DNA from 4 places in the Vibrio sp. DNB22_10_4 genome. Region 4 is predicted to be linked to each of the others. Evidence: predicted binding sites of a transcription regulator. Region 4 holds the regulator's gene; each other region holds the start of a gene.

Region 1 (4,774 bases), on a different contig from region 4:
TGGTTTGAGTCAACACCGATAGCGAAGTTGCCCGCATCTTTCGCTGCTTGGTAAACACCCATACCTGTGCCGCCAGCTGCTGCGTAAATAACGTCAGCGCCTTTAGAGAACTGAGATTTCGCAAGCTCAGAGCCTTTTGCTGGGTCAGCAAATGCTGCTGGCGTAGAGCCAGTCATGTTTTGGAAGGTTTCGATTTGTGGGTTTGCGTATTTCGCACCTTGGCGGTAGCCACACTCGAACTTACGAATCAATGGGATATCCATACCACCAACGAAGCCTACTTTATCTGTCTTAGACGCTTTAGCGGCAAGCGCACCCACTAGGAATGAACCTTCGTGCTCTTTAAAGACGATAGATTGAACGTTTGGCTTGTCGACTACCATATCGATGATAGTGAATTGAATGTCTGGGAATTCAGTCGCGACTTTTTCAACAGCAGATGCCATGTTAAAGCCGACCGCCACGATTGGAGTGAAACCACGGCTTGCTAGACGGCGTAGGCCTTGCTCGCGCTGTGCTTCATTCTGTGGTTCAAATTCACGTACTTTGATGCCTTTGTCTGCATTGAAAACTTTAACACCGTTTTGGAATACAGCTTCGTTAAACGATTTGTCGAATTTACCGGCTGTATCGTAAACCACTGCTGGTTTTGCTGCGAATGCACCAAAAGAAGTTACTGCCACTGCAAGTGCAGACATTTTTAGAATAGTTTTTTTCACGATCAATTCCCTTATAGTGTCGAATGATGGGGCATCATTGACGTTTCGATAGGCTAGGCGATGTCCAAATTACTCGTGCCTAGAAAGTAGTCGTTTGTAAATATCTGAACAGTCATGCTGATAGCAAACCGTTCACTTTACAAACAATGTGCGACATTTTATCGTTTGCGTGTGCAAAAAAAACGCCTTGCATGGCAGCATTGAGGTGTAAGTCACAACTTAGTGACAAAACACTAACTATTACAGCTATTCTTTGTATATCGGGGCGCAACATCTTGTTATTGCAATCGATTACAATGTTTTTAGATGAAGGAGCGGAGCATCATGTTGAAGTTGTTCAAGAGATGGCTTGCTAGATATGATCAATGGTGTGAGTCACTTGGCTTAACACCAGAAAATAAGCGCAGTTGTGTGCCATACAAGAAAGAGCCGCAAGACGATGATAGATAGTCACTGTCATTTAGATTTACTTGCACAGCAAAAAGATTTGCAGCAAGTGCTAAGCGATGCGAAACAGCAAGGGGTCGAGAAAATCATTGTCCCTGCTATTAATGAAAGTAACTGGGCAACCGTTCAAATACTTAGTGAGCAGAATGAAGACATCTATTACGCACTCGGCTTTCATCCACAGTTTCTTGATGGGTTGAGTGAACACAGTCTGGATAATTTGGCCTCAAGGGTTGTCTCTTCAGTGCCTGAAAAGTGTGTCGCTATTGGTGAATGCGGTCTGGATTTCTACCATGGCCGGGAAAATGAAACGCTGCAAAAACAGTATCTCAACGCTCAGATTGATATTGCTAACCAGAGCCAATTGCCGATTTTACTCCATTGTCGAAAAGCGCATCAGGATCTGGTGGCGTTATTAAAACGCAATCCTCCTAAATATAGTGGTGTGGTTCATGGATTTAGCGGTAGCGTTCAACAGGCAATGGATTTCATCAAATTGGGGTTAAAAATCGGTGTTGGCGGTGTGATCACGTATCCAAGAGCGAAGAAAACACGCGCTACTATCGCCGCGATTCCGTTGGAAAGTTTGTTAATAGAAACGGATGCCCCTGATATGCCATTAAGTGGTTATCAAGGGCTTCCTAACGAACCCAAAATGGTAAACATGGTGCTAACGTCTTTAATTGAGCTGCGAAATGAATCTGGGCAAACGGTTGCCTCACAGTTATCAAATAATGGCAAATTGACGTTTAGATTTTGTGACTAAAAATGCGTTAATTTGTGAATTCGAAATCGTTTGCACTTGCTTTTTGTGATCCAGGTCGCAAATTTTAGTGTATCCCCCATGTGTTCAGGACGAAAGTGTGAGGGGGGTACTACTTTCTTTTCTGTGGGTTTGTATAATCGCCCCCGCTTTTGAGCTTCAAATTTTGTTACACGCCAAATTATTAATTATAAGGAAGTCATAAACTATGAGCCTGTTTATGAGCCTGGTTGGTATGGTCGCACTTATTGCAATCGCAGTACTGCTTTCTGACAACCGCAAAGCTATTAATATCAGAACCGTGGCTGGCGCATTCGCTATCCAATTTGCACTAGGTGCATTCGTTCTTTACGTTCCATGGGGACAAGAAGTACTACGCAGCTTCTCTGACGCTGTATCTAACGTTATCAACTACGGTAATGACGGTACGTCATTCCTATTTGGTGGCCTAGTATCAGGTAAAATGTTTGAAGTATTCGGCGGCGGCGGTTTCATCTTCGCTTTCCGTGTACTACCTACACTAATCTTCTTCTCTGCGCTTATTTCTGTACTTTACTACCTAGGTGTAATGCAGTGGGTTATCAAGATCCTTGGTGGCGGCCTGCAAAAAGCACTAGGTACTTCTCGTGCGGAATCTATGTCAGCAGCAGCTAACATTTTCGTAGGTCAAACAGAAGCACCTCTAGTGGTACGTCCTTTCGTACCTAAGATGACGCAATCTGAACTATTCGCAGTAATGTGTGGTGGTCTAGCTTCTATCGCTGGTGGTGTACTAGCAGGTTACGCATCAATGGGTGTGCCAATCGAGTACCTAGTTGCAGCATCATTCATGGCAGCACCAGGTGGTCTTCTGTTTGCTAAAATCATCAAGCCAGAAACTGAAGAGCCAGTTGATCAGCTACATGACATGAGTGCAGAAGGCGAAGACAAGCCAGCTAACGTTATCGACGCAGCAGCGGGCGGTGCATCAGCAGGTCTTCAACTAGCACTTAACGTAGGTGCAATGCTAATCGCATTCATCGGCCTTATCGCACTAGTTAACGGTATGCTTGGTGGCATCGGTGGCTGGGTTGGTATGCCTGAACTACGTCTAGAAATGATTCTAGGTTGGTTGTTCTCGCCACTAGCATTCCTACTAGGTGTGCCATGGTCTGAAGCGACTATCGCGGGTGAGTTCATCGGTATGAAGACCGTTGCGAACGAATTCGTAGCATACTCTCAGTTTGCCCCTTACCTAAGCGAAGCAGCGCCAGTTGTTCTATCTGAGAAAACTAAGGCAATCATCTCATTCGCTCTATGTGGTTTTGCGAACCTATCTTCTATCGCAATCCTACTAGGTGGTCTGGGTAGCCTTGCGCCTAAGCGTCGCGGTGATATCGCTCGCATGGGTGTAAAAGCAGTAATCGCTGGTACGCTATCTAACCTGATGGCTGCAACGATTGCAGGCTTCTGTCTAACTCTAGCTGGCATGTAATTGCTCGCGTTAGGTTAAACAGTATATAGACGCCATTATAAATCGCCCCGTAGCAAGATATTGCTGCGGGGCTTTTTTGGTTTTTGGGGACCAGAAAACCTCAATAGTCCTTTTGGGATAAGGGATGAATGATGGACAACGGAACTTTTTTGAGATACAAACCGTTTGCGTTTTAATCAGTACTACCGTTTTAGATATCGCTCCTATACTGTATAGGCTACTCAGTAACTCGTGATGTTTTTTCTTTATTGCAGACTCATGGGTTATACAGCCAGAGCCAGTTCTCACCCAGATAGGAATCAGGTGATCTTAACGAGCAGGTACTGTGCGGTGACAGGGATAGCAATTGGTAAGGCAGTGAGTTTGCCCTACCGAGTCTTCAAGGAACCAAGTCCGTTCATTTATTGCTGACGTGTTTGTCAGATAATTAATTGAATATATTGACCGGAGATAGAAATGAGCGATTTAAAATCAGCAGCTCTACGTGCACTTAAACTTATGGATCTAACCACGCTAAATGACGACGACACAAACGAAAAAGTGATCGCACTATGTCACGACGCGAAAACCGCTGTGGGTAACACAGCAGCGATCTGTATTTACCCTCGCTTTATTCCTATTGCTAAGAAAACCCTTCGCGAACAAGGTACGCCAGAAGTACGTATCGCGACGGTAACGAACTTCCCACACGGCAACGATGACATCGAAATTGCTGTAGCAGAAACCAAAGCAGCAGTTGCTTACGGCGCAGACGAAGTAGACGTAGTATTCCCATACCGCGCACTTATCGCTGGCAACGAAGAAGTGGGTTTTGAGCTAGTGAAACAGTGTAAAGAAGCGTGTGGCGACATTCTTCTGAAAGTGATCATCGAAACCGGCGAGCTAAAAGAAGAAGCTCTGATCAAGAAAGCATCAGAAATCTGTATCAAAGCAGGCGCTGACTTCATCAAAACCTCAACAGGTAAAGTGCCAGTTAACGCAACGCCAGAATACGCTCGCATGATGCTAGAAGTTATCCGCGATATGGGCGTAGCAAAGACAGTTGGTTTCAAACCTGCTGGCGGCGTACGTACTGCAGAAGATGCAGCAGCGTACCTAGCAATGGCAGACGACATCTTAGGCGCAGACTGGGCAGACAACATGCACTACCGCTTTGGTGCATCAAGCCTACTGACCAACCTACTGAATACATTAGAAGTAACTGACGAGACGGCGGATCCTAGCGCTTACTAAGTTACTTTGCGGGAGTGTAGGTCGTTGGTTCTGCGCTTTCACCCCCTCTAGCTCCCCCCTTATTAAGGGGGAGAACCACTGCTCGTTACTGACGTAACGTTGCACTTTTTTATAAGGCGATGCGAAAGCGAGCCAGTG
Region 2 (4,774 bases), on a different contig from region 4:
CAGCTTACCGCCTAGGCGTGGGTCGTTGTTTACTTTCTCAGCAACCTTGTTAATCGCAAAGATGATCTCTTTCGCTAAGTGGTAACCCGGTGCAGCTTTAGAGCCGAAGAATACAACGCGTGGCGTCATATCAAATGTTGGGTCATTCAATAAACGGTGATACAGAGACAACACGTGTAGCAAATCAAGCTGCTGGCGCTTGTACTCGTGTAGGCGCTTGATCATCACATCAAAGATAGCATTCGTATCTAGCTCGATACCCATGTTCGCTTTAACCCAGTCAGCTAGACGCTGTTTGTTCTGCTTCTTAACAGCCATGTAGTCTTTCTGGAACTTAGCGTCATCAGCGAATTTCGCGATACCTTCCAGCTGCTCAAGCTTAGCTGGCCACTCAGAACCAATCTTCTCAGTGATAAGAGCCGATAGACCTGGGTTACAGAATTTCAACCAACGACGTGGTGTCACACCGTTCGTTACATTATGTAGACGAGTTGGGTACATCTCGTGGAATTCAGGGAACAGATCTGTTTTCACTAGCTGAGAGTGAAGTGCTGCTACACCGTTCACTGCGTATGAACCGATAACACATAGGTTAGCCATACGAACCATGCGGTGGAAACCTTCTTGGATGATAGAAAGCTTCGCTTGTTTCTCACCATCACCAGGCCACATTGCACGTACTTCTTGTAGGAAGCGGTGGTTGATTTCAAAGATGATTTCCATGTGACGTGGAAGTAGACGCTGGATTAGCGACTCAGACCAAGTCTCTAGTGCTTCTGGAAGTAGAGTGTGGTTTGTGTATGCGAAAGTCTTAGAAGAAATCGCCCACGCCTCATCCCAGCTCAAACCTTTCTCATCTAGAAGGATGCGCATCAGTTCAGGGATAGCAATGGTTGGGTGCGTATCGTTAAGCTGAATGGTTTCTTGCTTAGGAAGATCCGCTAGCGTGTAACCTGCTGCTTCGTGACGACGTAGGATGTCACGTACAGACGCCGCTGAGTGGAAGTACTGCTGCATTAGACGCAGAGTCTTACCTTTCTCGTGGTTATCGTTCGGGTATAGAACCTTAGTGATGTTACCCGCATCGATTAGCGCGTGCTGTGCTTCGAAGTAATCACCATTGTTGAAGCTCTCTAGAGAGAATGGAGCAATTGCCTGACATTCCCAAAGACGCAGTGGGTAAACTGTATCTGACTCGTAACCAACAATTGGAAGATCCCAAGGCATTGCTTTTACAGACATACCAGGAACCCATTGACGTACTTCTTTGCCATCAACGTTTACAACTTCAACGTGACCAAAGAAACCAATCTCTTGTGCAAGCTCTGGACGAGCGACTTCCCACGGGTAGCCTTCAACAGCACGCCATGCATCAGGCGCTTCTTTTTGACGACCATCTTCGAATGACTGCTTGAATAGACCGTATTCGTAGTGAAGACCATAGCCTACAGTTGGGAATTCTTGAGCTGCACATGAATCCATGAAACATGCTGCTAGACGACCTAGACCACCGTTACCAAGTGATGGGTCACGCTCTTCTTCTAGAAGGTCAGTTAGGTTGTGACCTAGTTCAGCCATTGCATCTGTAACTTGCTCGTACAGACCCATGCTGATTAGGTTGTTACCTGTTAGACGACCGATTAGGAATTCTAGAGATAGGTAGTTAACACTTTTCGCGCCCTTGATGCGCTCGTCCGCTTCAGTTTCAAGCAGGTCAAAAGTCGTTAGCTCAGCAAGCGCACGACCCATTGCTAGATACCACTGACGTTCTGTCGCAGTTTCTACTGTCGTTGCATACGTTGCTGATAGGTGTTTTTTAACACTTTCTTGGAAAGAAGCTTTATCAAATTTTTTCTGTTGCGCAGGTTTCATTACGAAATCTCACTTTCAAGTTTTATCCATCTGTCACATATCGTGCATGGTGACGTATCCATAAACATCCTCCTAAGTCCGACTCCCTGGAGGATGAGTGAGGAGGGCGTAGAGGGCGTACTCCCCTCCACTTAGTGATCGATCTCCCATTCCGCTCTCTGATTCGGTTTTTTCAGGTGATTGCGATCACGCCAAGCTCAGTTTTTAATCTAGCCACGAACTAAGAAAGAAATACTATCCGGCGGATAACTAATTACAAAAATTGTTGTGAAGATCACAGTTACCCGCAAAAAAGAATCAAAATTTCCCAAAATTTTGTATACATGGCAGACCAATCTCCCCTACCACATCAAGGATATAGTGACAGAGATCACAAATCCGAGGCGTAGTCGAGGGATTGACCACACAATAATCAAAACCGAGCGCTTGATCAAAAACTGTATAACCTACTGTTTTATATCTTCGAGCTGGCTCAACAAAGCTGTGGTAAACACGCCCTCCACCCCAAGGGCATTGAAAATAATAATCGTAGGAAATAACTCATGTGGATTCCTTCAAAGTTGACTCGACCTGGCCGCTTACACAATGCCATTGTTCGTCCTCGAGTTTTAGACCTGCTTGCACAGGCGCCTTTCTATAAACTGGTATTATTTCGCTCGCCAGCCGGTTACGGCAAAACCACCATGGCCGCTCAATGGCTCTCGGACAAACCTCATGTAGGTTGGTACAGCATTGATGAAAGTGATAATGACCCATTTCGCTTCGTCAACTACCTGCTGCAAGCCATCAACAAAGCCACCAGCAACAGTTGCCCAAATGCGCAAAAGTTGGCAGAGCGCCGACAGTTTTCTTCTTTGCATTCCCTGTTTAGCGAGGTGTTCGCTGAACTAACCAGCTACCACCATGAGTGTTATATCGTTCTGGATGACTACCACCTCATCAGCGACGAAGACATCCATGAAGCAATGCGCTTTTTCCTAAAGCACATGCCAGACAACATTACTTTGGTCGTCACCAGCCGAGGTAACCCACCACTGGGTACAGCGAACCTGCGCGTTCGCGATCTCATGATTGAAATTGGTAACGAGTTGCTTGCCTTCGATACTGAAGAAACCACGCGTTTCTTTAGCCAGCGCCTTGCCAGTGAGATCGATAACGAAACCGCGAATACGCTTCGCACCTATGTGGAAGGCTGGCCATCGGCACTGCAGCTTTTCGCCCTTCAAGCACAACATCAAAAGCGCACACTGGCCCAATCGGTAGAGACTATCTCTCAGTTCAATCACGCACACCTTTGGGACTACCTTGTTGAAGAAGTGTTTGATCTACTTGATAAAGAAACCCGTCATTTCTTAATGCAGTGCTCGGTGCTTGATCACTTCAATGACAACTTAGTCACCGCACTGACCAAACGTGACGACGCACTCAGTATGATCGAGTCACTCAACCGCTTTGGTCTGTTCATCTATCCATTAGAGGGAGAGAACAACTGGTTTAGGTTCCATAACTTATTTGCTGAGTTCTTATCGCACGAACGTAAAGCACGAATTCCACAGCAAGAGAACGACTTGCACCTAGCCGCGGCTAACGCTTGGCTAGAACAGAAAGTCCCTCACCAAGCACTACGCCACGCGCGCCTTGCTAACAACGCAGATTTGGTGGCGAGTATCTTGCTGGAGTTTGGCTGGAAGATGTTTAACCACGGCGAATTAACCACCCTGGAAGATGCCATTGGTGTGTTAAGTGCTGATCAGCTTTACAGTCAGCCGAAGCTATGTGTATTGCAAGCTTGGTTGGCACAGAGCCAACACCGATACAATGAAGTGGGCGAGCTGATTGCCAAAGCTGGTGAAGAAATGGCCGCGCGCAAAGTCAATTTGAGCAAAAAAGAAGAAGGCGAATTCCACGCGCTTCGTGCTCAGGTGGCAATCAACCAAAACTCACCAGACCAAGCCATCGAGCTAGCTGAACTCGCACTGAGCGAGCTCGACCATTCGGAATATCGCAGTCGTATTGTCGCTACCTCAGTCGTTGGTGAGGTGAACCACGTGATTGGTAATCTCAGCCGCGCACTGTCGATGATGCAGCAGACTGAAAAGCTGGCGCGTCAATATCACGTGTATCATCAAGCCTTGTGGGCACAGCTACAACAAAGTGAAATCTTGATCGCTCAAGGTTATGTACAAGCCGCGTTCGAGATCCAAGAAAGCGCCTTTAAACTCATTGAAGAGCAGCAACTGCACCAAGTCCCACTGCACGAGTTTCTATTGCGCGTTCGTGCACAAGTGCTTTGGTGTTGGAATCGCCTTGATGAGGCCGAAGAGTGCGCTTACAAAGGCATCGACGTACTGGGTAACATCGACCCAAGTAAACATCTGCACAGCTACTCCATGATTGCTCGTATTGCTATCGGTCGTGGTGAGCTAGACAAAGCCTCGAAGGTGATTGAGCAAATTCAACACCTCATCAAACAATCTACCTATCACGTTGATTGGACGGCGAATGCTTCATTGTCACTACTGCTGTACTGGCAAGCAAGAAACGACATGGAATCAATTGAACAGTGGCTAGAAACCGCTACTCGTCCAGACGAAGCATGCAATCACTTCTCTCAGTTGCAGTGGCGTAATATTGCCCGTGCGCAGATCCAGTTGGGACAGTATGAGCAAGCGCAAAGCACGCTGAACTTCCTAGAGCAAGAAGCGAGCAAGCATCAGTTAGTGACCGATCGCAATCGTAACCTGATTGTCGAAGCGATCCTCAATGTGCACAGCAAGAATGAAGACCAGGCCAAACAACTTCTGAAAGAAGCGTTAGTACTGACTAACCAAACAGGCATGATTGGCAACTTCCTGATTGATGGCGCAACTATTGGGCACTTGCTGGCTAACCTAGTGTCGAA
Region 3 (4,774 bases), on a different contig from region 4:
TACGTGTCACACCGGTACAACAACGTGCTTTGATGGCGATCCTCAAGAGGAGTCGCAAATGGTGTGGCTTCATCAGCTTGAGCAACTTCTTGCCGCTCGAAAAGATGCGGATCCGGAATCTTCTTATACCGCGAGCCTCTACGCCCGCGGCACCAAACGTATATCGCAAAAAGTGGGCGAAGAAGGTGTTGAAGTCGCGCTTGCGGCAACGTCGGGTGACAAGGATGAACTAGTTTGTGAATCTGCCGATCTTATCTATCACTTGATGGTGCTGTTGCAAGACCAAGGCTTATCGATGAATGATGTAGTGAACAAGCTCAAAGAGCGTCATAAGTAACGATTCATCGCTGCAAAAAAGCCTGCTTGGTATGGTCTATCAAGCAGGCTTTTTTACAACGGCTTACTAGCGATGATTGTAGCTCTTCAAAATTTGACACTCAAACCTAGATTCGTTTGCACCTGATTCATCCAATTTGTATTAAAGGCAATGAAGCAGCTCTGATCTTCAGTAGGAAGATTACAGATGGAAACGGAATCGTTACTTACAACAGTACCTTGCCAGCGGAGCTGTCCGTTGATTGCTAGATTCTTGGTTAGGTAATATTCAACCCCACCAAAAATGCTGGCGGCAAAGCCTGTGTGAGATTTCGTCCACTGGCCTGACGTATGAGAGGCGCCTAATCCTGCACCGATATAAGTCTGAGTACTTTCTCCGATTTGATACTCGGCACTGCTCTGAAACTGAAGGTATTGGATTGTAGTATCAAGGTTTAGGTTATCGAGAGAGGAATCTTGTCTTGAATAAAAAGCACCCATTCTTCCATTTCGAAACGGGAATTCGATAGCCAATGCCAAATTTGCGGAAGGAGAAATATCATAGTTGGTACCGTCTGCGGTCTCAGCTCCGCCACCCAAAGAGTAACCAATAAATGGGGTCACTATGATGGTTGCATTGCAGTGAACGCTAATAAAAACCGCAGTGGTGATGGCGATCACACGAGTCAGTGTTTTGGTGGCTCCAGTAGTAGGGTATGAACGCATTTCTTACTCCTAAACAGAATATCTGTTTTTCAAATCACATTTCTTCTACTAGTTTTAATCATAGTGTGACTCTAACGCCATAATTTTTAGGTGGTTATTTTAAGATTGTAAATGTGTGTCACAATGGTAACTGAAATGTTACAAAAGGAGAGGTTATGGAGTACGATCTAAAGTTAGCACTCACAATCACAACTATTGCGTTTAGTACGATTATTGCTTTTGGTGCTATCGCTATCTTGTCAGTTTAGACAACGATATGGCGAACGCAGGCTTAGTAACCAATGCCCGCACCGTCATCGACTATCAACAATTTGGTAAATATGTAGACGGGAAAACGGCGTTAGTGGCACAAGGTGGAGGTCAACGTGGCATCTTCACATCAGGTGTGCTCGACGCCTTTTTATTGTCTAATTTCGACCCCTTTGATGAGTTTTACGGCACATCAGCAGGGGCCTTAAACATTTGCGCATTCCTTTCCCGTCAAGCTGAGCTTGGTAAGTCATTTATCCTAGATTTAACTACGGATCCTGAGTTTTTTCATTTATTTCGCTTTATGCGTCGCAAGCAATATCTCAACCTTAAATGGGCGCTGGATAAGATTTGTGATTATCCATACAAACTCGATATCGATATGGGGCGACGAGTAGTGGGGCATCGGCGCGCTTTTGCGGCGACCACCGACGTGAATACGTTAAAAGATCATTACCTGCCTATGCTGCAAGAGGATTGGTATCAAGTATTGATGGCCACTAGCGCCATCCCTACATTGTTTGAAGGCACCGTTGCCCATCAAGGAAATGAGTTTATTGATGGAGGAGTCTCGGCTTCCATCCCTGTTCAGCAAGCGTGGCGACAAGAGTGTCGGAGTATTATCGTTATTCGAACCGAGCAGTATGTTACCGAAGAACCCAAGCTTGTAGAGGATGAACCCGTCGCGACAGAATCACCCACTTGGCTAAGAGATTCGTTAAACAACTTGCAGTTGCAATGGCAAGATAAAGTCGATCAGTGGTCAAATGACTGGGGCTCTTTTTTTGAAAGTCGTCAGGCAAAGGCTGACACATTAAAGCACGCTGAGCACCTTAAGCTGATCAATGGTGGACGGTGGCTGTTTGGCGCTGGAGATATCTATCGCCTTAGTCACTTATTTGGAGAACGTTTTGATTCTGGACTTGCCGACATGTTAATGGTGCACTATCAGACGTATTCGCTGACCAGTGAATTTTTAAAGACTCCACCGGATGATTGTTTCATTTGGCAAATAGCGCCTGATCAGCCACTTAAGACATCGTCGCTACTTAGTGATGTCGACGACATTTTACACGACTATCAAGTTGGTTTAGACGCCGGTTTCCGTTTTGTTGAAAGCTATAATTTTGCAAAACGACACAAAGCACTATTTAGTAGCAATACCGATCTCTGGCAACCCCACCAAGCCAGCTAACCTCTTAGAGTATTGACAAATTCGCAAGTTATTAATTGGTGCTAAATAAGTGCCATATAACGTAACAAGTCATTAAAAACAGGTGGTTAATAATCGAACAGTTATACCGCAAACTGTGACAGACCCTATGAGCGTAACTTGATACGTGCCCCAAAGATCCATCTATATGCGTGATATTTGTCACGGCAATCTTATAAACTGCTTCACAATTACTTCGCAAAGTAAAAAAATTAACAGGTTGTTGTTTTTTGGAGTTCAAAATGTACATGGCTCAACCCGGGCACATTGATCATATCAAGCAGATCAATGCTGGTCGTGTGTATAAACTGATAGACCAATTTGGGCCTATTTCGCGTATCGACCTATCTAAATTAAGTGATTTAGCACCTGCTAGTATCACAAAAATTACGCGAGAACTCATTCAAGCACATCTAATTCATGAGACGGCGGTTCAAGAAGCAACCAGCCGAGGCCGCCCTGCGGTTGGTTTACAGACCAATAATCAAGGTTGGCAATTCCTCTCTATGCGTCTAGGTCGTGGTTACCTATCTATTGCGCTGCACGAGCTTGGCGGCGATGTTCTTATTGATACCAAAATTGAAATTCATGAAATGGATCAAGAAGACGTGCTCGCTCGTTTGTTGTATGAGATTGAAGACTTTTTCGAAAGCTACAGCGAGCAGCTCGATCGTGTCACCAGCATCGCGCTTACGCTTCCGGGGTTAGTGAACTCTGACAAGGGCATCGTTCTGCAGATGCCTCATTACAATGTTAAGAACCTTAATGTTGCTGAAGAAATATTCAAAGTAACTGGATTGCCAGTCTTTGTGGCGAACGACACCCGAGCTTGGGCTCTGGCTGAGAACTTATTTGGGCATTCTCAGGACTGTGATAACTCTGTACTGATTTCCATTCACCATGGTCTTGGTGCGGGTATCATCCTAGATGGTCGAGTATTGCAAGGGCGCCACGGTAACATTGGCGAACTAGGTCATATCCAGATTAATCGCCAAGGCAAGGATTGTCATTGTGGCAATACTGGGTGCCTTGAGACGGTCGCGAGCTCTCAGGCAATCCGCGACGAAGTCACTCAGCGACTGGCAAAAGGTGAAGCATCGATACTATCCGAATGCGAAGAGATATCGGTAGAAGCGATTTGCGAAGCGGCAGTAAAAGGTGATGCTCTTGCTATCAATGTGATTGAAAAACTTGGCGAGCACCTTGGCAGTGCGATTGCGATTGTGATTAACCTGTTCAACCCAGAGAAGGTACTGATTGGTGGCGTCATCAACCAAGCCAAAGACATACTTTATCCTGCGATCGAGCGCTGTATTGCCAGTCAAAGTTTGCCGGTTTATACCGAAGATCTTAAATTGGTCGAGTCACGCTTTTATAAGCAAGCGACGATGCCAGGTGCAGCCTTGGTCAAACAAGCCCTATATGATGGCCTGTTGTTAATGAAAGTTATTGAAGGATAACGCTTTTCACACTCTTTGCTGACGGTCATATTTTTGCTTGTTCAGACAGTAAACTTCTTGTGCTTCCTGCCGATAACATGAGATAAGAAATTGTTATAGTTTTTGCCAAGGAAGCCTCATGTCGAGTGTATTGAGTTCTGTTGACCAGCGTACCCAATTGGTGGGTGAAAATAGACTTGAGCTGTTGATGTTCACGCTGAACAGTCGCCAGACTTTTGCTATCAATGTTTTTAAGGTTAAAGAGGTGCTTAAGTTGCCTCCTTTAACTCAGCTTCCTGGTTCACATCCCAGCATCCGTGGTGTCGCCTCCCTTCGTGGTGAATCCCTGCCGGTCATTGATCTGCGTCGTGCCATTGGTTTTCCTACCTTGCAGGAAGAAGCCGTACAAAACCTTATTATCACCGAATACAATCGCACCGTTCAGGGCTTCCTAGTCGGTGAAGTGAAGAATATCGTTAATACCGCTTGGACTGAGATCCAACCGCCGCCACGCACTGTCGGACGTTCTAATTACCTCACCGCTATCACTAAAGTTGAAGAAGCGGATGGCGTGAGTCTGGTTGAAATCATTGATGTTGAAAAAGTTTTGGCTGAGATCATCGACTACGACATTGCCATTTCCGAAGAAACCTTAGATCGCGCTCTATTGCCTCACTTGGCTGGTAAGAAAATATTGATTGTTGATGACTCATCAACGGCTCGTCATCAGGTCAAAGCGACGCTTGCTCAGCTTGGTGTGGAAATCATCGAGTGTTTTGATGGTTTAATGGCACTGAACTTGCTCAAGCAGTGGAGTGATGAAGGTATTGAT
Region 4 (4,774 bases):
GCAGGTCCAACGGTTGAATGCGATCTTCGTAATATCCAAGCGGTACGAGATTCATTTCGCGCTAAGGTGTCGGTCTCTGAGCACACCAGTTCACAGGACTACCTGATTGCTAATACTTCTTTTGAGCACTTCCGTGCGACGGCGGCTAAAGCGGCGTTTGACGCCGAGTCTGGCACCGTATTGTTGTCTCCTGAGGCGGCGGATGCACTGAATGTTGCTGATGGCGACATGGTTCGTATGCTGGCTCAATAAGCGACGTTACTCGCCTCCACAAGCAATAAGATGGCCGCTCACAGCGGCCACATTTAAAAGACCAAAGGAACTTCACTATGTCTCAACAAACTCAATGGATCTCGGGCAACTGGGTAGCGGGTCTCGGTGACGCGTTTCAGTCACTGTCACCATACGACAATAATATTATCTGGGAAGGTCAATCCGCGACGCCAGAGCAAGTAGATCAGGCAGTATCTTCCGCTCGCAAGGCGTTTGTTGAGTGGAAAAAAAGACCGTTTGCGGAACGTGAGGCTATTGTGCTGGCGTTTGCCGACAAGGTTAAAGAACGTAGTGAAGAGATTGCTATTGCGATTGCCAAAGAAACGGGCAAGCCGTTATGGGAAACCCGCACTGAAGCCGGCGCGATGGCCGGTAAAATTGCCATTTCGATACGTGCTTACCATCAACGCACTGGTGAGAACCAACGCAAAGCAGCTGGAAACCAAATCGTCCTCCGTCACAGGCCACTTGGTGTTATGGCAGTGTTTGGTCCTTATAACTTTCCGGGACACTTGCCAAATGGCCATATCGTGCCAGCGCTGTTGGCAGGGAACACAGTGGTCTTTAAACCCTCAGAGCAAACTCCACTAGTCGGCGAACTTGCAATGAAAATCTGGGAGGAAGTGGGACTGCCTGCCGGTGTTATTAACCTTGTTCAAGGTGGTAAAGAGACGGGTATCGCTCTTGCTGATTCGAAAGGCATTGATGGCGTGCTGTTTACTGGTAGCGCCAACACAGGGCATATCCTGCATCGTCAATTTGCTGGTCAGCCTGGCAAGATGCTGGCGCTCGAGATGGGCGGTAACAATCCGCTTGTCGTCAGTGAAGCGTTTGGTGATGTTGATGCGGCGGTGTACACCATTTTGCAATCGGCCTACATCAGTGCTGGACAGCGTTGTACCTGCGCACGACGCCTTTATGTGCCATTTGGTGAAAAAGGTGATCAACTAGTAGAAAGCCTAGTGTCTGCTATTAATAAGATCCGTATCGATGAGCCGTTTGCACAGCCTGCGCCATTTATGGGCCCGCAGATCTCAGAGCAGGCCGCTGACCATATTATTGCAGCGCAAGCTGAGTTGGTGAAGCTAGGCGGTAAGAGCCTAGTAGAAGCAAAACGCTTGAAAGCCGCCTTCGTGACGCCAGCACTGTTAGATGCCACTGATATCGATGAGCTTCCTGATGAAGAGTACTTTGGGCCGCTGCTACAACTGGTGCGCTACGAAACTCTTGAACAAGCGGTAGAGCTGGCCAACGATACCCGATTTGGTTTGTCGGCAGGGCTTATCTCAGAGCGTGATGAGGAGTGGCAATATTTCACAGACCACATCCGAGCAGGCATTGTAAACCGCAACCGTCAGCTTACAGGAGCCAGTGGTGATGCGCCGTTTGGCGGTCCGGGCGCGTCTGGCAACCTTCGTCCAAGTGCGTTTTATGCAGCAGATTACTGCGCTTACCCTATGGCATCAATGGAGGGCGATAACACCGTTCTTCCTGCGACTTTAAGCCCTGGCATCGAACTATAAGGAGCGTGCTATGACTGTTGACGCGTTATTTGGCCACTTGTGGCAAGACTATATCACTCGCTTGTGCCCATCGGCACATAAGGTGCACGACTTGCTTAGAGAAGATGAGTCGCTTATCAATGACCATATTGCGCTGCGAACCTTTAATGTCGCGCCACTGGGTATCGACACACTAGCTAAGCCGTTTCTAGATCTTGGTTACGAGGTCAGTGGCCATTACGACTTTGAAGCCAAAAAGCTGACTGCGATACACCTAGAACATAGCGATGCTTTGCTTCCTAAGGTGTTTATCAGCGAGTTGCGAGTAGAAGAGTGCTCTCAATCGCTTCAAGATATCGTGGCTAAGTTAGTGGCACAGGTGGACAGCCCTAAGCTTTCCTCTGCTGAGTTCTTATATGGTGGCCGTTTGTGGGACTTAAGCTATCAAGACTTCCAAATGTTGGCACAAGAAAGTGAGTATGCCTCATGGCTTGCTGCTCACGGTTATGGCGCCAATCACTTCACGGTGAGCGTGAATCAGCTTGACTGCTTTGCCGAAGTAGTTGAGGTCAATCAGCACCTTCGTGATGCTGGGTTTGCGATTAATGAATCGGGCGGGGAAGTGAAAGGCTCACCAGAGGTGCTGCTAGAGCAATCCTCGACCATGGCAGACAAAGTGTCCGTGGCATTTACTGATGGTGATCAGTTGATTCCAGGTGGCTTCTATGAGTTTGCTAAACGTTACCAGCTAGCCGATGGCAGTTTTTACCAAGGTTTTGTTGCTGCATCGGCAGATAAAATCTTTGAAAGTACGCATCAGTAACGATAAACCCTACAGCGCCGTCATTCCTGCGCAGGCAGGAATCTACTAGAGGCTTGGTGCGCGCTTAAAGAAGACCCCTGCCTGCGCAGGGGTGACGACTATTCGGGGTTAGGGTGATATCTCAAGGCCCGTCATTCCTGCGCAGGGGTGACGATAAATTTGAAACAAAAAAGCCACCCGAGGGTGGCTTTTTAAATCTTGTTACGTGCTCTTAGCGAGTACCGTAAACCACGATTGTCTTACCGTGGGCAGAAATTAGGTTCTGCTCTTCTAGCATCTTAAGAATACGACCTACTGTCTCGCGAGAACAACCAACGATTTGGCCAATCTCTTGACGAGTGATCTTGATTTGCATGCCGTCTGGGTGAGTCATTGCATCAGGTTGTTTCGCTAGGTTAAGTAGCGTCTGTGCAATACGACCCGTTACGTCTAGGAATGCTAGGTCACCTACTTTTTGGCTAGTCACTTGTAGACGACTTGCCATCTGAGCAGATAAGCGCATTAGAATGTCTGGGTTAACTTGGATAAGCTGACGGAACTTCTTGAATGAGATTTCCGCAACTTCACAAGGTGATTTTGCTCGTACCCATGCCGTACGTTCTTGGTCCTCTTCGAACAAGCCAAGTTCACCGATGAAGTCACCTTGGTTTAGGTAAGACAAGATCATCTCTTTGCCTTCTTCATCTTTAATCAGTACCGCTACAGAGCCTTTGACGATGTAGTAAAGCGTTTCTGCTTTCTCGCCCGCATGAATAAGCGTGCTCTTTGATGGGTACTTGTGAATGTGGCAGTGTGAAAGGAACCACTCTAACGTTGGGTCGGTTTGAGGTTTACCTAGAACCATATATCTTACTTCCTCTGCAGGGTATGCTTGCTGCTTTCCATATTTGTTAGCAAGCCCGTTGGTTAAGACCTACTAGCATAAAAGCACTTTGAAGATGGCGCAAGCGATCTTCTATTTCCTAGAAATAGTATCCTTTTTTGCGCCGCTTTTCTTGATTTTAATCGTGTCAAAAGCGTATTTATCTATACAAAACTGTGCACATGATCACGATACAAAAAAACAGGCTGATTTGGCTCACATTTCCTAACCTATTTTTCCCGTTTCTATAAGTTGCTGAAGTATTGGTCTGACGATTAGCTCCATCGCAAAACTCATCTTACCGCCCGGCACTACGATGGTGTTGTGACGTGACATGAACGAACCATCAATCATCGCTAGTAAGTACGGGAAGTCGACATTCTTGATACCACGCAAGCGAATCACCACAAAACTCTCATCCAAACTCGGAATGCCTTTCGCATTGAGCGGGTTTGAAGTGTCCACGGTTGGGACGCGCTGGAAGTTAATGTGTGTGCGTGAAAATTGCGGTGTAATGTAGCTTAAGTAGTCGTCCATCGAGCGAACAATTGAGTCAGTGACCGCTTCTCGAGAGTGACCACGATCGCGGGTGTCTCGTACGAATTTTTGGATCCACTCGAGGTTAACGATAGGCACCATGCCGATAAGCAGGTCAACGTGCTGCGCAGCATTGACATCGCCATCTACAACGCCGCCGTGTAGGCCTTCATAAAACAGCACATCGCTATTCTCAGGTAGGTCTTGCCATGGAGTGAAGGTGCCTGGCATTTGATTATAAGGCACGGCCTCATCGAAGGTGTGTAGGTAGCGGCGGAACTGGCCAGTACCATTTTGCCCATAGTTGCGAAAAAACTCTTCAAGCGCAGGGAAGTCGTTCGCTTGGGGGCCAAAGTAGCTGATGTGTTTACCTTGATCTTTGGCTTTGCGGATCTCGATGTCCATCTCTGGACGAGTAAAACGGTGAAAGCTATCACCTTCAATAAATGCAGGCTTGACGCTCATCATGTTGAACATCTTGCGAAATGCTTCTGACGTTGTGGTGGTTCCAGCTCCAGAGGAGCCCGTTACAGCAATGATCGGGTGTTTTGCTGACATGACACTTCCTGTGTATTTGTAATTGTCGTTATAAATTTGCTAACTCACATAAGGAGTTAGACCTTGTAGGCCAATTTCAGTTCAATAGCCTTTCAATATAGCAGCTACTTGCGCAGCTACCGAAAAATTACAGCGAGCGACGCGATTTAATGTCGACGGTTTCGTGCAGTTCAGAGAAAACGATGACGGCCTCACCGCTTTCGAGCTGGCTACGAACAT

What was found. The regulator CRP, encoded in region 4, controls carbon source genes, mostly activating them, when cyclic AMP is high. The targets are predictions, from matches to a motif close to TGTGANNNNNNTCACA.
Region 1: the regulator CRP is predicted to act here: its motif matches at 1,977-1,992, upstream of ACVA6Q_RS09710 (NupC/NupG family nucleoside CNT transporter).
Region 2: the regulator CRP is predicted to act here: its motif matches at 2,232-2,247, upstream of malT (HTH-type transcriptional regulator MalT).
Region 3: the regulator CRP is predicted to act here: its motif matches at 2,655-2,670, upstream of mlc (sugar metabolism global transcriptional regulator Mlc).

The regions. Positions count from the first base shown of each region.
Region 1 is NZ_JBNNXW010000002.1:358,608-363,381, reverse strand. Features, by position in the region: gene ACVA6Q_RS09725 (BMP family lipoprotein) at 1-719, opposite strand, end outside; gene ACVA6Q_RS09720 (DUF5363 family protein) at 1,044-1,169, shown strand; gene ACVA6Q_RS09715 (TatD family hydrolase) at 1,159-1,932, shown strand; gene ACVA6Q_RS09710 (NupC/NupG family nucleoside CNT transporter) at 2,138-3,403, shown strand; gene deoC (deoxyribose-phosphate aldolase) at 3,860-4,636, shown strand.
Region 2 is NZ_JBNNXW010000001.1:330,565-335,338, reverse strand. Features, by position in the region: gene ACVA6Q_RS01335 (glycogen/starch/alpha-glucan phosphorylase) at 1-1,872, opposite strand, end outside; gene malT (HTH-type transcriptional regulator MalT) at 2,415-4,774, shown strand, end outside.
Region 3 is NZ_JBNNXW010000004.1:122,272-127,045, reverse strand. Features, by position in the region: gene hisIE (bifunctional phosphoribosyl-AMP cyclohydrolase/phosphoribosyl-ATP diphosphatase HisIE) at 1-337, shown strand, start outside; gene ACVA6Q_RS13310 (outer membrane protein) at 424-1,041, opposite strand; gene cydH (cytochrome bd-I oxidase subunit CydH) at 1,197-1,289, shown strand; gene ACVA6Q_RS13300 (patatin-like phospholipase family protein) at 1,298-2,485, shown strand; gene mlc (sugar metabolism global transcriptional regulator Mlc) at 2,746-3,963, shown strand; gene ACVA6Q_RS13290 (chemotaxis protein CheV) at 4,082-4,774, shown strand, end outside.
Region 4 is NZ_JBNNXW010000020.1:10,600-15,373, reverse strand. Features, by position in the region: gene astA (arginine N-succinyltransferase) at 1-252, shown strand, start outside; gene astD (succinylglutamate-semialdehyde dehydrogenase) at 330-1,796, shown strand; gene ACVA6Q_RS22990 (2-oxoadipate dioxygenase/decarboxylase family protein) at 1,807-2,598, shown strand; gene crp (cAMP-activated global transcriptional regulator CRP) at 2,810-3,442, opposite strand; gene ACVA6Q_RS22980 (phosphoribulokinase) at 3,686-4,555, opposite strand; gene ACVA6Q_RS22975 (YheU family protein) at 4,683-4,774, opposite strand, start outside.